One region of the Streptomyces sp. NPDC048639 genome, then DNA from elsewhere that is predicted to be linked to it. Evidence: predicted binding sites of a transcription regulator. Region 1 holds the regulator's gene; each other region holds the start of a gene.
What was found. Region 1 encodes HrcA, which represses chaperone genes, less so after heat shock. Its sites were predicted from a motif close to TTNGCACTCNGNNNNNCNGAGTGCNAA; they were not measured.

Region 1 (3,275 bases):
GACCGACCTTACGGATCCCCGCCCTCGTGCGCCTACGACACGCCGAACCGGGCCGCCAGGTCGTCGCGCTGCGCCCGCAGGAAGCCCGCGTCGACCACCGCTCCGTGCCCGGGCACGTACAGCGCGTCCTCGCCGCCGAGGTCCAGCAGCCGGTCCAGGGCTGCGGGCCACTGGGTGGGGATGGCGTCGGGGCCGGCCTGCGGCTCGCCCGACTCCTCCACCAGGTCGCCGCAGAAGACGACGCTGGGCCCGCCCCCGAGCCCGGGGACGAGCACCGCCAGGTCGTGGCCGCTGTGTCCGGGGCCGACGTTGACCAGGACCACATCCCGTCCGTCGCCGAGGGGGACCGTCATCTCCCCGCTGACCAGATGGTCCGGCCGCAGCAGCATCTCGGCGGCCTCGGTGGCGGTCTCCCCGTCGACCCCATGCCGTACGGCGTCGTCGCGCAGGGCCTGCCGCGCCCGCCGGCCGCCCAGCATCAGGTCCATCCGGATCGCGCCGTAGACCTGCGTGCCCGCGAAGGCCGCGGCGCCCAGGACGTGGTCGAAGTGCGGGTGCGTGAGTGCGAGATGCGTCACCCGGCGTCCCAGCATCTCCTCCGCCTGCTGCCGGAGCTGGGCGCCCTCGCGGAGCGTGGCGCCCGCGTCGACCATCAGCACGGCGGAAGGTCCGTGGACCAGACCGGCCGTCGCGTCCCAGCCCGGCAGGCGGCGGCGGGCGACGCCCGGTGCGAGCTGCTCCCAGCCCGCCTCTTCCCAAGTGCGGTTCATGCGACGACGCTAGTCCCAGCCAGGTAGCGTTGCTCGCTGCCGAGTTCACCGGACCGCGGGCGCGGGACGGGGGCTCCGGGCGAGCGGGCCGCCCTTGCCCTGGTCATACCACCGCGCCGTACACTGGCTCGGGGGAAGCTGGCACTCAGAGACAGTGAGTGCCAAGCCCAGGGCCGAGGAACAGATGCTGGAGGTGTGCGCATGCTCAGCGAACGCAGACTCGAAGTGCTGCGCGCCATCGTCCAGGACTACGTGGGCACGGAGGAGCCCGTCGGTTCCAAGGCGCTCACGGAGCGACACGGCCTCGGTGTCTCCCCGGCCACCGTCCGTAACGACATGGCGGTGCTGGAGGACGAGGGGTTCATCGCTCAGCCGCACACCAGCGCCGGCCGCATCCCGACGGACAAGGGCTACCGCCTCTTCGTCGACAAGCTCGCGGGCGTCAAGCCGCTGTCGCAGGCCGAGCGCCGCGCCATCCAGAACTTCCTGGACGGCGCCGTCGACCTCGACGACGTGGTCGGACGTACGGTCCGGCTGCTGGCGCAGCTCACCCGGCAGGTCGCCGTGGTGCAGTACCCGTCGCTCACGCGCTCGACCATCCGGCACGTGGAGCTGCTGTCACTGGCTCCCGCCCGGCTGATGCTGGTGCTGATCACGGACACCGGCCGTGTCGAGCAGCGCATGGTCGACCTGCCCGCGCCTTTCGGTGAGACCTCCCTCGCCGATCTGCGGGCGCGGCTCAACAGCCGGGTCGGCAGCAGGCGTTTCGCGGATGTGCCCCAACTCGTGCAGGATCTGCCGGAATCCTTCGAGGCCGAGGACAAGCCCGCGGTCTCCACGGTCCTGGCGACGCTGCTCGAGACCCTGGTGGAGGAGACCGAGGAGCGGCTGGTGATCGGCGGCACCGCCAATCTCACCCGCTTCGGGCACGACTTCCCCTTGACCATCCGGCCGGTGCTGGAGGCCCTGGAGGAGCAGGTGGTGCTCCTCAAGCTCCTCGGCGAGGCCAAGGACCCTGGCATGACCGTACGAATCGGGCATGAGAACGCCCATGAGGGGCTGACTTCCACATCGGTCGTCGCGGTCGGCTACGGTTCGGGCGACGAGGCAGTCGCCAAACTCGGCGTGGTCGGACCGACCCGCATGGACTACCCCGGAACGATGGGAGCGGTACGCGCAGTGGCACGTTACGTCGGACAGATCCTGGCGGAGTCGTAAGTGGCCACGGATTACTACGCCGTCCTCGGAGTGCGCCGCGACGCAGGGCAGGACGAGATCAAGAAGGCGTTCCGTCGCCTCGCCCGTGAGCTGCACCCGGACGTCAATCCGGATCCGAAGACCCAGGAGCGGTTCAAGGAGATCAACGCCGCTTACGAGGTGCTCTCCGATCCGCAGAAGAAGCAGGTCTACGACCTCGGTGGTGACCCGCTCTCGGGCGCTGCCGCGGGCGGCGCGGGCGGCTTCGGCGCGGGCTTCGGCAACTTCTCCGACATCATGGACGCCTTCTTCGGCACCGCCTCCCAGCGCGGTCCGAGGTCGCGCACGCGGCGAGGCCAGGACGCCATGATCCGGCTCGACATCGAGCTGGACGAGGCGGCCTTCGGCACCACGAAGGACATCCAGGTCGACACCGCCATCGTGTGCACCACGTGCTCCGGTGAGGGCGCGGCACCCGGCACCTCCGCGCAGACCTGCGACATGTGCCGCGGACGCGGCGAGGTCTCGCAGGTGACGCGGTCCTTCCTCGGCCAGGTCATGACCTCGCGGCCGTGCCCGCAGTGTCAGGGCTTCGGCACGGTCGTGCCCAACCCCTGCCCGGAGTGCGCGGGCGACGGGCGCATCCGCTCCCGCCGCACCCTCACCGTCAAGATCCCGGCGGGCGTGGACAACGGCACCCGCATCCAGCTGGCGGGCGAGGGCGAGGTCGGCCCGGGCGGCGGCCCGGCGGGCGATCTGTACGTCGAGATCCACGAGATGCCGCACCCGGTGTTCCAGCGGCGCGGGGACGACCTGCACTGCACGGTCACCATCCCGATGACGGCGGCGGCTCTCGGCACCCAGGTGCCGCTGGAGACGCTCGACGGGCTGGAGGAGGTCGACATCCGGCCGGGCACGCAGTCCGGGCAGTCGGTCCCGCTCCACCAGCGCGGCATCACGCATCTGCGCGGCGGCGGGCGCGGTGACCTGATCGTCCACGTCGAGGTCCAGACGCCTTCGAAGCTCGATCCGCAGCAGGAGGATCTGCTGCGGCAGCTCTCGAAACTGCGCGGGGAGGAGCGGCCTTCGGGCCACTTTCAGCCGGGGCAGCAGGGGCTCTTCTCCCGCCTGAAGGATGCCTTCAACGGCCGCTGACCGATGGTGCCCGCGTTCCGGGGTCGGTGCCCGCTGACCCCGGCAGCCGGGGCATGGCACCGCGTGACACCATACGGCCATGCCCTCCGTGTTCTCCGATCTGTCGCCGTACCCGATCGTGCAGGCCCCCATGGCCGGCGGGGCGTCCTGCCC
Region 2 (3,275 bases), on a different contig from region 1:
CACGAGCGTCTCGGTGGTGAGCAGGAGGGAGGCGATGGACGCGGCGTTCTCCAGCGCGGAGCGGGTGACCTTGACCGGGTCGATGACGCCGGCCTTGACCAGGTCGCCGTACTCGCCGGTCGCGGCGTTGAAGCCGTGGCCCTTCTTCAGCTCGGCGACCTTGGAGGTGATCACGTAGCCCTCGAGGCCCGAGTTCTCGGCGATCCAGCGCAGCGGCTCGACGACGGCGCGGCGCACGACGGCGACACCGGTGGCCTCGTCGCCCTCCTTGCCCAGCGAGTCCTCGAGCACCTTGGCGGCGTGGACGAGCGCGGAGCCACCACCGGAGACGATGCCCTCCTCGACCGCGGCGCGGGTCGCGGAGATGGCGTCCTCCAGACGGTGCTTCTTCTCCTTGAGCTCGACCTCGGTCGCAGCGCCGACCTTGATCACGCAGACGCCGCCGGCCAGCTTCGCGAGGCGCTCCTGGAGCTTCTCGCGGTCCCAGTCGGAGTCCGTGGCGTCGATCTCGGCCTTGATCTGGGCGATCCGGCCCTCCACCTCGTCGCGCTTGCCGGCACCGTCGACGACGGTGGTGTCGTCCTTGGTGACCGTCACGCGGCGGGCGGAGCCCAGCACCTCGAGGCCGACCTGGTCGAGCTTGAGGCCGACCTCCTCGGCGACGACGGTGCCGCCGGTGAGGGTGGCGATGTCGCCGAGCATGGCCTTGCGGCGGTCACCGAAGCCGGGAGCCTTGACGGCGACGGCGTTGAAGGTGCCGCGGATCTTGTTGACGACGAGGGTGGAGAGCGCCTCGCCCTCGACGTCCTCGGCGATGATCAGCAGCGGCTTGGAGCCACCGGACTGGATGATCTTCTCCAGCAGCGGCAGCAGGTCGGCGATCGCCGCGATCTTGCCCTGGTGGATCAGGATGTAGGCGTCGTCGAGGACGGCCTCCATACGCTCCTGGTCGGTGACGAAGTACGGGGACAGGTAGCCCTTGTCGAAGGCCATGCCCTCGGTGAAGTCCAGCTCCAGACCGAAGGTGTTGGACTCCTCGACGGTGATGACACCGTCCTTGCCGACCTTGTCCATCGCCTCGGCGATCAGCTCGCCGACCTGCTTGTCCTGGGCGGACAGCGCGGCCACGGCGGCGATGTCGGACTTCTCGTCGATCGGGCGGGCGGTGGCGAGAAGGTCCTCGGAGATGGCCTTGACGGCGGCGTCGATGCCCTTCTTCAGGGCGGCCGGGGAGGCGCCGGCGGCGACGTTGCGCAGACCCTCGCGCACCAGCGCCTGGGCCAGCACGGTCGCGGTGGTGGTGCCGTCACCCGCGATGTCGTTGGTCTTGGTCGCCACCTCCTTGACGAGCTGGACGCCGAGGTTCTCGTACGGGTCCTCGGCCTCGACCTCGCGGGCGATGGTCACACCGTCGTTGGTGATGGTGGGGGCGCCGAACTTCTTGTCGATGACGACGTTGCGGCCCTTGGGGCCGATGGTCACCTTGACGGTGTCGGCAAGCTTGTTGACGCCGCGCTCGAGGGCGCGACGGGCGTCCTCGTCGAACTTCAGGATCTTCGCCATGGTTGCGTATGTCCTCTCAAAGAGCTGCGCCCCGGGCGCCCGGTTGTTCAGACTCGGGAGGCCGGGGCGCAGATCACAAACGTGGGTGAATTACTTCTCGACGATCGCGAGAACGTCGCGAGCCGAGAGGACGAGGTACTCCTCGCCGCTGTACTTCACCTCGGTGCCGCCGTACTTGCTGTAGAGCACGACATCGCCGACCTTGACGTCGAGCGGAATGCGGTTGCCCTCCTCGAAGCGGCCCGGGCCCACGGCCAGGACGACGCCCTCCTGGGGCTTCTCCTTGGCGGTGTCCGGAATGACCAGGCCGGAGGCTGTGGTCTGCTCGGCGTCGAGCGGCTGGACCACAATGCGGTCCTCAAGCGGCTTGATGGCAACCTTGGTGCTGGCGGTCGTCACGATCCGACCTCCCCCTTCGGAGATCTCACGGGGTTGACTGTCTGAGGTGGCGACCTGGTAGATCCGTCGTCGCGGGTGCCGGATCTGCCCGTCGCTGTTTTCGTTGGCACTCCCTGGTGGAGAGTGCCAAGCCCGAGACTATGACGGGGTTAGCACTCAGTCAACTAGAGTGCCAACGGAGCCGCGACGGGCCCCACCAGGCGCTTCGCCCAGGGGGATGCGCAACTCGCGCCGCAGGGGCCGTTCACGGGCCTCTTTCCACTGATCAGGGCTCTCGGACGGTCTCGTCCGCGGCGTTCGGCGCACGCCCCGGCGGCTCGTAGGACACCGGGGTGCGAACGCGAGGGACGCGCTCCGGATCGGCGTGTCCCGGCTGCTCGTACGGGACTCGTACGGGAGCGGCCGAGCGGACCTGGGCGCCGGACGGCACGGTTCCCCGATCGCGTCATCGGCACGCAGATCCGTCCCGGAAACGGACCCGACGCGCGTTCAGGCCGTCGGTAGGGTCGTCCTCATGGCTGCAGCAACAGTGCGGGAGTGGCACGACGAGGACGGGTGGGGCGTTCTGGACTGCCCCGGGACGCCCGGGGGTTGCTGGACTCATTTCGCGCACGTCGAGATGGACGGGTACCGCAGCCTGACGCCAGGACAGCGCGTCGAGCTAGCGGAGTGGGAAGGACCCGGCCTGGAGCAGGACGGGTACGAGTACCGGGCCGTGCGCGTCGTTCCCTGAGCGGGAGCACCGGCCGCCGACGCGGACCGCTCCCGCGGTCCGGCCGTGCCGGCCGGACCGCCGCGCGTCGGCGCCCGAGCGTCAGACGTAGTCCTCCAGCCGGGCCAGAGCGAAGCCCTGGGACGTGGCAGCGCGGATCACGCGGCGCACCATGTCCGGCATCGTGCCGTCCCATTCGGCCCTTCCTCGGAAGTGGGTGAGGACGATGTCGCCCGGCCGGAACGTGTGCTCCTCGCCGCCGAAGTCGATCGAGCGGGCGAACGCCTCCTGGCTCCACAGCGGGACCACCGTGATGCCGCACGAGCGGGCCGCGCGGAGTGTGTCGCGGTCCCAGTTCCCGTAGGGCGGGCGGAAGATGCGGGGGCGTACGCCGAACTCCCGCTCGATGGTGTCCTGCTGGCGGCAGATCTCCTTGCGCTGGGCCCGGTAGGACAGGGTGAGCAGATCGCGGTGGTTGACGGTGTGGTTGTTGATGGCGACGCCGAGGCTCTGGAGCTGCCGGAAGTAGTCGTAGTCGTCGCGTACGACGTAGTCGCTGAGGAACGCGCTGACCGGGACGCCGAGTTCGCGGAGCATGCGG
Region 3 (3,275 bases), on a different contig from region 1:
GCCGGTAGCGTCACGGGCCCGACGGCCCTCCGGTCCGCGTGGGCCGAACGACCCCACCACCTGCTTCGTCCACCCCTCCCACCGAAGGTGAACCGCATGAGCGTCAACGTCCGCATCCCGACCATCCTGCGCACGTACACCGGCGGCCAGGCCGAGGTGAGCGCCGACGGCGCGACTCTCGCCGAGGTCATCGAGTCGCTGGAGAAGAACCACCCGGGCATCGCCGCCCGCGTCCTGGACGACACCGGCAAGCTGCGCCGTTTCGTGAACGTCTACGTCAACGACGACGACGTGCGCTTCGAGGACGGTCTGCAGACGGCGACCCCCGACGGCGCCGGCGTCTCGATCATCCCGGCGGTCGCGGGCGGCTGCTGACAGACCGTCCACCAACAGGCCCCGGGAGAGCGTCGACGGTGAATTTCAACAACCTTTCGTAATCGGGTTCACCCCCTCCGTGAGAGAAACGGAGGGGGCAATTCCGTGCCGTTGAGCGCGGTACAGTTGTGCACATCCCCCCTAGGCGCCTTTGCCGAACGCATATGAGTACCGACAAGTTGTGCCCTCCGTGTGTGCACGAGATGTCGGATTGATGAGCAATGCCCGGCCCGAGTTGCCCCGAATTAGCGGCAATTCTGCGGGAATTGCCGTTCGAGCGCGCCCAGAATTCTCGTCTGATTGACCTGTTGCAGACGGCATTCGTGCAGATACATTCAGCCGCGGTCGACGCGTTCCGGCACCACCTGGAGCACCCCTGTCGATGGCCGGGGGCGCCGTGTGAGGTCTGGGTGAAGTCCGACCCGGGTCCGCGGAGTGCGGTCCTGCGCAAGGGCCAGTAATAGGGGAGTTAGGGATGGCTCAGGGCACCGTCAAGTGGTTCAACGCGGAGAAGGGGTACGGCTTCATCGCGGTCGACGGTGGTGCGGACGTCTTCGTGCACTACAGCGCGATTCAGATGGACGGCTACCGCACCCTCGAAGAAGGTCAGCGGGTCGAGTTCGAGATCTCGCAGGGCCAGAAGGGGCCGCAGGCGGACATGGTCCGTGTAGCGGGCTGACACCAAGGACGCGCCGACTGACCACTGGCGTACGAGCAAGGGCCCGTCCCCTTCGGGGGGCGGGCCCTTCGCCGTGGGCGGACGCGGTCCGGCGGCGTGACGGCCGGGCGGGCGTGGGGCGTTCGCCGTCGGCGGCGCATGGGTAGTGAGCCCGTGCCGTGTCCGCAGCAGGCGGGCCGCGGTCCGGTCGCGGGGGCTGCGGGAGCGCCTGAGGCGCTTGCACTCGATGGCCCCGAGTGCTAATCATTGGCGTTAGCACTCTGAGGTTGAGAGTGACAGAAGGACCGGGTCGGTGAGGCCCGCAGGCCAGGCGGGGCAAGGACCGTCGGGCAGGCAGGCCGTCCGTCGCGGGCGCCACGCGGTCCGGAGCAATCCACCGTCCCCCGGCTTACGGCGGGGGGAACCCCAGTCCGTGGAGGACACTTCACATGGCCAAGATCATCGCGTTCGACGAGGAGGCGCGGCGCGGCCTCGAGCGCGGGATGAACCAGCTCGCCGACGCCGTCAGGGTGACCCTCGGCCCCAAGGGCCGGAACGTCGTCCTCGAGAAGAAGTGGGGCGCCCCCACGATCACCAACGATGGTGTGTCCATCGCCAAGGAGATCGAGCTCGAGGACCCCTACGAGAAGATCGGCGCGGAGCTGGTCAAGGAGGTCGCGAAGAAGACGGACGACGTCGCCGGTGACGGCACGACGACCGCGACCGTTCTCGCCCAGGCTCTCGTCAAGGAGGGCCTCCGCAACGTCGCCGCCGGTGCCAACCCGATGGCCCTGAAGCGTGGCATCGAGAAGGCCGTCGAGGCCGTCTCGACCGCCCTGCTCGAGCAGGCCAAGGACGTGGAGACCAAGGAGCAGATCGCTTCGACGGCCTCCATCTCCGCCGCCGACACCCAGATCGGCGAGCTCATCGCCGAGGCGATGGACAAGGTCGGCAAGGAAGGCGTCATCACCGTCGAGGAGTCGCAGACCTTCGGGCTCGAGCTCGAGCTCACCGAGGGCATGCGCTTCGACAAGGGCTACATCTCCGCCTACTTCGCCACCGACATGGAGCGTATGGAGGCCGTCCTCGACGACCCGTACATCCTGATCGTCAACTCCAAGATCTCCGCGGTGAAGGACCTCCTTCCGCTGCTGGAGAAGGTCATGCAGTCCGGCAAGCCGCTGCTGATCATCGCGGAGGACGTCGAGGGCGAGGCGCTGTCCACCCTGGTCGTCAACAAGATCCGTGGCACCTTCAAGTCCGTTGCCGTCAAGGCCCCGGGCTTCGGTGACCGCCGCAAGGCCATGCTCGGCGACATCGCCATCCTCACCGGTGGCACCGTCATCTCCGAGGAGGTCGGCCTCAAGCTGGAGAACGCGGGTGTCGACCTGCTGGGCCGTGCCCGCAAGGTCGTCATCACCAAGGACGAGACCACCATCGTCGACGGTGCCGGTGACAGCGAGCAGGTCCAGGGCCGGGTCAACCAGATCCGTGCCGAGATCGAGAACTCGGACTCGGACTACGACCGCGAGAAGCTCCAGGAGCGCCTCGCGAAGCTGGCCGGCGGCGTGGCCGTCATCAAGGCCGGTGCCGCGACCGAGGTCGAGCTCAAGGAGCGCAAGCACCGCATCGAGGACGCGGTGCGCAACGCCAAGGCCGCCGTCGAGGAGGGCATCGTCGCCGGTGGTGGCGTGGCTCTGCTCCAGGCTTCCACGGTCTTCGACAAGCTCGAGCTCGAGGGCGACGAGGCCACCGGTGCCCAGGCCGTGCGCCTGGCCCTGGAGGCCCCGCTGAAGCAGATCGCGGTCAACGCCGGCCTCGAGGGCGGCGTGGTTGTGGAGAAGGTGCGCAACCTGACTCCGGGTCACGGCCTCAACGCCGCGACCGGCGAGTACGTCGACCTGGTCGCCGAGGGCATCATCGACCCGGCCAAGGTCACGCGCTCGGCGCTGCAGAACGCCGCGTCCATCGCTGCGCTCTTCCTCACCACCGAGGCCGTCATCGCCGACAAGCCGGAGAAGGCCGCCGCGGCGGCCCCGGGCGGCATGCCGGGCGGTGACATGGACTTCTGATCGACCTTCCAGGTTGATCGACCGTCCTGAACACTGGGGCGGCACCCGTGAGGGTGCCGCCCCAGTGGCGTTGCGGGGGCGTGCGACCCGTGTGACGCATGCGGTGCGGGCGTTGCGGGCGTTGCGTGCGTGCGTTTCCGAGGTCAGGCGTTGTACGGGTTCCCGGGCTG

Region 2: a site for HrcA is predicted at 2,112-2,138, ahead of groES (co-chaperone GroES). Genes of this name have one in related genera too.
Region 3: a site for HrcA is predicted at 1,271-1,297, ahead of groL (chaperonin GroEL). Genes of this name have one in related genera too.

Annotation. Positions count from the first base shown of each region.
Region 1 covers NZ_JBICVP010000001.1:822,834-826,108, reverse strand. Annotated here, with positions in the region: gene ACGFNH_RS03555 (MBL fold metallo-hydrolase) at 33-770, opposite strand; gene hrcA (heat-inducible transcriptional repressor HrcA) at 972-1,988, shown strand; gene dnaJ (molecular chaperone DnaJ) at 1,989-3,122, shown strand; gene ACGFNH_RS03540 (nitronate monooxygenase) at 3,202-3,275, shown strand, end outside.
Region 2 covers NZ_JBICVP010000008.1:214,013-217,287, forward strand. Annotated here, with positions in the region: gene groL (chaperonin GroEL) at 1-1,563, opposite strand, end outside; gene groES (co-chaperone GroES) at 1,654-1,962, opposite strand; gene ACGFNH_RS22770 (cold shock domain-containing protein) at 2,477-2,695, shown strand; gene ACGFNH_RS22775 (polysaccharide deacetylase family protein) at 2,777-3,275, opposite strand, start outside.
Region 3 covers NZ_JBICVP010000006.1:442,320-445,594, reverse strand. Annotated here, with positions in the region: gene ACGFNH_RS19235 (ubiquitin-like small modifier protein 1) at 97-375, shown strand; gene ACGFNH_RS19230 (cold-shock protein) at 851-1,054, shown strand; gene groL (chaperonin GroEL) at 1,483-3,105, shown strand; gene ACGFNH_RS19220 (hypothetical protein) at 3,249-3,275, opposite strand, start outside.